Regions from separate parts of the Virgibacillus proomii genome, predicted to be linked through region 1. Evidence: predicted binding sites of a transcription regulator. Region 1 holds the regulator's gene; the other holds the start of a gene.
The links. Region 1 encodes LexA, which represses DNA repair genes until DNA is damaged. Its sites were predicted from a motif close to CGAACATATGTTCG; they were not measured.

Region 1 (3,427 bases):
ACGAAACATTTATCATTATTATCTACTATAAAGTAGCTGAAGCAGGGCAGGATTAAACAATTACAATAATTAATTTTAAATGAACTGGGATATGGACAAACCAATGTAATAGGTATCTCTTAATAAAAAGAAACATAGGACAAACTACTTCCTACATAGGCTAGTTAATGTAACGTAACCAACAAACAAAGAGTAGGTGAGTTATTTGTTTTATCATGTGAAGGAATTACAGTATCATGCTAAACCAGAGCGACCAGATCCGGTATATGCAAAAAAGTTACAGGAAATACTCGGGGGACAGTTTGGCGAGATTTCAGTAATGATGCAGTATTTATTTCAAGGATGGAATATACGTGGTAATGGAAAATACAAGGATTTATTAATGGATACAGGTACAGAAGAAATCGCACACGTAGAAATGATTGCAACAATGATAGCTAGATTATTAGATGGAGCGCCAGATGTCGAATTGGAAGACGCTGCTAAAGACCCGATTATTGCTGCAATCCTTGGTGGATCGAATCCACAGCATGCGATCGTTTCCGGACTCGGAGCAATGCCAGGAGATAGTGTTGGAAACCGCTGGACAGCAGATTATATCATTGCCAGTGGAAATTTACTAGCTGATTTTAGGGCAAACTTGAATGCTGAATCACAAGGACGCCTCCAAGTAGCTCGATTATATGAGATGACCAATGATCGCGGGGTAAGAGATATGCTTTCGTGGTTATTGGCAAGAGATACCATGCATCAAAACCAATGGTACGCAGCGATTTGTGAATTAGAAGAGAAGGAAAACATTGTAGTACCAAGTACATTTCCTCGGGAGTTAGAAAAGCAGCAAGTATCTTATACACTTTTCAATTTTTCCCAAGGAGAAGCAAGTGCAACAGGAAGGTGGGCACATGGCAGAAGTATGGACGGGTATGGAAACTTTAATTATATTGACAAGCCAATTGCTTTTGGAGAAGTACCGCATCTAAAGCCGGCTCCAAAATATATTTATAATACCCCTTTATGGGCTTTAAGAACATCGGATGACTCACCTGATCCGAATATGAAATAATTCATAGCTTTCGTTAAATGAAAAAATTTTTACTTTTCGTATTTGAAAGCTAACCTAGAAAAAAACTGCCTTTTGGCAGTTTTTTAATGAATATTTCTATATAAGCCTATCACTTTACCTAAAATCGTAACTTCTTTATAGATTAAAGGATCCATCATCGAATTTTCAGGTTGTAGACGAAAATGATCTTTTTCTTTAAAGAAACGCTTAACAGTTGCTTCATTTTCCGTGGTCATGGCAACGACGATATCCCCATTTTCAGCAATGTTTTGTTGCTTCACAATTACCATATCGCCATCTAAAATACCTGCTTCTATCATACTTTCCCCTTCAATTACTAAAACAAACAGATTATCATCAGGGCTCGAACTATTTGCTGGTATTGGCAAAAATTCTTCAATATTCTCCACTGCAGTAATAGGTAAACCAGCAGTAACTTTTCCAATTACTGGAACGTAACGTGCTTCTTCCTTGTGAATCGAAGCATCTTCACCTAAATCTAGTATTTCAATTGCTCTTGGCTTGGTAGGATCTCTTCTGATATAGCCTTTATCTTCAAGCCTTGCTAAGTGACCGTGAACAGTTGAACTCGACGCTAAGCCAACTGCTTTCGCAATTTCACGGACAGACGGTGGATAACCTTTATTCATAACTTCTTCTTTAATATAATCTAAAATCATTTGCTGTCTTTTGGAGAGTTTAGTCATGTATCTATCACCTCGCACATAGAATTAATTAATCTTAGTTTACCATTAGAAAATAAGTTACGCAAACATTCGTTCGAAAAAACACTTGACAAGATCATACGTTCGTGACATACTTTGATTAAACACGCGAACAAGAGTTCTGTTATAGAATAAGGAGGCCATTATCATGTTTCAAAAACTAACGAAAACAGATGTATTTTATCTTGTAGGTTTTGCATTTACATTAGGTTTCTTATATTATTCTATTATGATTAGTTAATTTGTAAAAAAGGAGTTTAAGAAAGTGAGAGCAGTTATCTACTGTCGTGTGAGTACAGATAAACAAACACAAGAGACATCACTTGAAAGGCAAAAGCAGGAGTTAATAGAGTTAGCAGCGAATCACCAATTTACCATAGTAGAATGCATTCAAGAGCAGGAGAGTGGATACAGCATTGAACGTGAAGGAATCTTTCAACTGCTCGATTTATTTTCTGATAAAAAAGCAGATTGTTTACTTATTCAAGATGAAACAAGACTAGGGAGAGGAAATACAAAAATCGCACTGTTTCATCAATTACATAAACTAAATATTCCAATCTATACTTCCTATCATAATGGGAAATTAGAGTTATCGGAGGCAGATTCCATGGTACTGCAAATTGTTGGAATTGTAGAGGAGTATCAACGAAAAATACATAATGCCAAAATAAAACGTGGAATGAAAAGAGCAATTGAATCAGGATACGATCCAAGTAAAAATCTTTCCAACCAACATAAAGCTCCCGGAAGAGAAAGAAAGGACTTTCCAATAGGAGAAGTCATCCGGCTTAGACAAAATAATTTAACATTTGCGGAAATCGCCTCTACTTTGACTGGATTAGGTTATCCAGTATCAAAGGCAACTGTACATCGAAGATATCAAGAATACCAAAATACTTGAATATCCCATATATTATCAGTAAGATAGATGGATGAGAATTTAATTTTAGTTCTTGTCATTTTATTTTATTGTTGATTATGATTGTAAATAGATCTTGCTAGTGCATGTTCAAAAAGAGGAGAAATAGACCTGCAAAGTTCAAGGGACAGTCTCCATTAACGCAGTATCACCTGAGGTGCTAGAAACAAGCCAATTAAAAACCTTGGTCTCAGGTAAAAGCTAGACATACTTCACCCCAGAGTACTCGGGTTCCTATCTAAATCTAACGTATGTGTTAGGTTTTTTGAACATCCTCTACTAGCAGAAACCTTTAAATATACGACTATTATAGTATCATATGCTATTGCTAATTTAGTAGGGAGGAATATCAATGCTTTCAAAAGCAAAAATTGAGCGAATTAATCAGTTAGCACGAAAAGCAAAAACAGATGGTCTTACAATTAAAGAACAAAATGAGCAGAAAAAATTAAGACATGAATATTTACAAGGTGTCAGAGCCTCATTTAAGAACCACTTTAAATCAATGAAAGTAGTTGACCCTGAGGGGAATGATGTGACACCTGAAAAAGTAAAAGCTCTGCAAAAAAAGTATAATAATGGTTTTTAGAAGATGTACAGACCTACTTGGTTATAAGTGTATGATTTCACTTGTAGCAAAGTAGGTTTCGTTATAGAATGGATAGAGGGTGAAAACAGCTTTAAATATGAAAGGAGACACAACTATATGTCAAA
Region 2 (3,427 bases), 1.7 Mb from region 1:
ACGCCTGAAGTGAGAAAAACACGTACCAAATGGAGAAAAGGCGAGATTACGGATCAAGCGTATGAACAGTTTGTGAAGGAGCAAATTAAATGCTGGATCAAAATTCAGGAAAAACTCGATATCGACGTTCTCGTTCATGGTGAATTTGAGCGAAATGACATGGTTGAATACTTTGGGGAAAAATTGAATGGTTTTACTATGACAGAGTTTGGCTGGGTGCAGTCGTATGGCTCACGTTGTGTCAAACCGCCATTGATTTTTGGAGATGTGTCTTGGGATAAACCGATAACAGTAAAGGAGAGCGTTTATGCACAGTCATTAACAAAACGTCCGGTGAAGGGAATGTTAACGGGGCCGGTAACCATTTTAAACTGGTCTTTTGTTCATGATACAACACCACGCTATGAAATTATGAAACAAATTGCTCTAGCATTGCAAAAGGAAGTGGAGGCTTTAGAAGAAAATGGAATTAACATTATTCAGGTAGATGAACCAGCTTTACGTGAAGGGTTGCCGCTTAATCGAACAAAGTGGGATGAATATTTAACAGAATCGTCACTTGCCTTTCGCCTCGCAACGGCAACCGCTAAAGCCGATACACAAATTCATACACATATGTGCTATTCCAATTTTGAAGATATTTTTGATTGTATCGATGATCTTGATGCAGATGTAATTTCAATTGAAACGTCACGGAGTCATGGTGAAATGGTCTCTACCTTTGAAGATAATACGTATCAAAAAGAAATTGGCTTAGGTGTTTATGATATTCATAGTCCACGTATTCCATCTGTTGATGAAATTAAACAAAATATTAATCGTGCATTACAAACGATCGCACCTAACCAATTTTGGATTAACCCAGATTGTGGTTTAAAAACACGAAGAGAAGACGAAACCATTGCCGCATTAAAAGTTATGGTGCAAGCTGCAAAAGAAGTGCGAAATAAACAGTTGGCCTCTCAAAAGTAATCTTGTTGCTAGAATAAAATTTTCGTATAGGGTAGATACGACGACGAAAAATTTTCTATGCAGTATATGTACAGCTGGTCAATTACTACACGAACTAAATTTTTTCTTCATTAACGCATTGGTTAGTACATGACAGTTGGCTCTTCGCTCAAAAGCGTACTCTAAGTAGAGCGGGAGGTAAACGGCCAAAGTGATTATTAACAAACTGCAAATGAAAAGTAAGTCTATTATGTAAGGCTCGTTTCAGATAGAAGCGAGCCATTTGTTGCGATACATTTCTAAACGCTTACAGGCAAACTCGTATTCAACATTAAATAAATTCATCACATACTTTGGGGTTATTTTCGTTTTGATCCGTTGTAACATAAAAGTTGGTATACATAGGTGGTAGCTGAAATAATTAGCTTGCCATTCTTGTAATTCAATAAACGTGGATGGTAAGAATTCTTGCCTTCCAGTATGCCACAGAAAATGAGCAATTTCATGGCTGAATTCTTGCCATTGTACTTGTTCACTGTTTGTCGCTTGTAAGAAAATAAGGCATTTCCCGTTTCGATAAACCGTTTCACTGCTAAATTCCCAATAATAAACGGGAATCTGTAATGCATTGGAGATTTTATCAATAGTTAAATCAGAAGGCTGATTCATATTTAATTTTAATAGTAATTGTTTGACATAGTCCTCTGTACGTGTGTAATGAAACATTAGATCCCCCTAAACGGAATATATGTTCGTTTATTTGTGAAAAATAAATAGTGTACATCAAATACACTATAAGTGCGTATTCAAAAATAAATAATCTGATGTCGCTAGGATCGCAATCTCCTTCGAAAATGGTGGTGTGTCGCTGGCGAAGCATTTTTTTATTACCCCTTGAAAAAGAAAAGCTCTTTTTTGCTTATAAATTCGCCGCGTCATTCTTACCAGACTTTTTGAACATCCTCTTATTTCTCTTCTTCTTTAAAAGCTTCCCATATTCTTTTTAATCTTCGTAGATCTTCTTCTTTACTCTTTGGTAATTCTTTGTACCATCTTTCTAGTGAAGGATCATTACGAAATGCTGTAAATGCTTCTTCTTCTGTGAGCTTAGGATTATCGGATCTGCCTAGTAAATAGTCGGTGGTAACATTTAGTACGGTTGCTAGTTTGTCTAATTCATGATCTTTTATTGGTCTATCTCCGGATTCAATTCGATTCATCACACTGACATTTATGTTCATGCGTTTAGCGAGCTCACGTTGCGTCCAGTTCCTAGCTTCTCTTAATGTAACAATTCGTTTTCCAATTTTCAATGTAGACACCACTTTCTATACTAGCAAATAAATCATAACATGATTGCTAAAAAAGAAACAGGCATTTCTATATTAGCAAGGACACAATTTGACATTTCTGTTTTAGCAATGTAATATAAGAACAAACGTTCTATAGTTAAAATTTGGAATGATTGGAGGAGATGATGATGGCTTACAAACAAGATATAAATAAAAGAATTAATAATGACATTCATTGGGTTGTTAGTGATTATAGAAAGGATAAACGAACAGGAGCACTGTCTCCAGTTATTCGTAGTGAATATGCAGAGCAATTGTTTAAGAAAGGGGCAGGGTTTTGTGAACAAACAACAAATGGAACGGACGTTAAAGGATTATCATTGGATGATTAGAGAAATAAAAAGACAGCAGGATATACTTAATGAAGATATCGGCACAAGAGTTGTTGCTGTTTCTGGTCTTGAGTCCACACTGCCTAAAGCAAAAGGGATAGTCGGTAATCCAGTTGTAAAGGAAGTAATTAGACGAGAGCAGAAAAGTTCGTGGTTAATGAAGTTGGAAAAAAAAGTACTATTTATTCAAGAGCGCTTGCCAGCTGTTGATGAGCCGAGAGAAAAGGCGGTGTTAGAATGTATGTTAGATGGAATGACGATAAGCGCTATCAGTAAACATATGGGGTTATCAAGAAAGCATATTTATTCGATTAGAGATTCTATCATAGACAAAATGTTACAGTTTACACAGTCTTCACAGTAGATGACAGGGAAATCAAACCAATTGTACAATAGAACCAGCAAGATTTGTTAATTGATTAAGCAACGATTACTTGTTAAGAAAATAATATGGAAGTAAGTCTTGTTCGAGAGTGACGTTAAACTAATTATTAAAAAACAGCATAATAGTCAAAGAGCAAAGTCTTAAATTCACCAGAATGGTATTTGAGGCTTTTTTATTATGGAGGGAGACAATATCCGTTTTGTACAAGATGGATATTCTTTTTGTACTATAGGAAAGTATAAAATTTTATGGTTTATCCCGCATGTAAGGTGCCGTAAGATTCCCACTTCAAGACCTGAATTGATACAAAGGATCAAAGTGGGAGAAAACGGCACCTAAATGCCCGATTGGTTCAACTAACATTCAGTAGGAGAGGGAAGAAAACTCCTACTGAATGAAGTTTCACT

Region 2: BN1066_RS08950 (ImmA/IrrE family metallo-endopeptidase) is a predicted target of LexA. The motif match lies at 1,693-1,706, and genes of this name have one in related genera.

What each region holds. Positions count from the first base shown of each region.
Region 1 is NZ_FUFN01000010.1:1,918,445-1,921,871, forward strand. Features, by position in the region: gene BN1066_RS16335 (manganese catalase) at 206-1,066, shown strand; gene lexA (transcriptional repressor LexA) at 1,150-1,773, opposite strand; gene BN1066_RS16345 (YneB family resolvase-like protein) at 2,057-2,695, shown strand; gene BN1066_RS16350 (DUF896 domain-containing protein) at 3,066-3,302, shown strand; gene tkt (transketolase) at 3,420-3,427, shown strand, end outside.
Region 2 is NZ_FUFN01000010.1:192,246-195,672, forward strand. Features, by position in the region: gene metE (5-methyltetrahydropteroyltriglutamate--homocysteine S-methyltransferase) at 1-972, shown strand, start outside; gene BN1066_RS08950 (ImmA/IrrE family metallo-endopeptidase) at 1,216-1,677, opposite strand; gene BN1066_RS08955 (helix-turn-helix domain-containing protein) at 1,917-2,264, opposite strand; gene BN1066_RS08960 (hypothetical protein) at 2,432-2,635, shown strand; gene BN1066_RS08965 (helix-turn-helix transcriptional regulator) at 2,583-2,999, shown strand.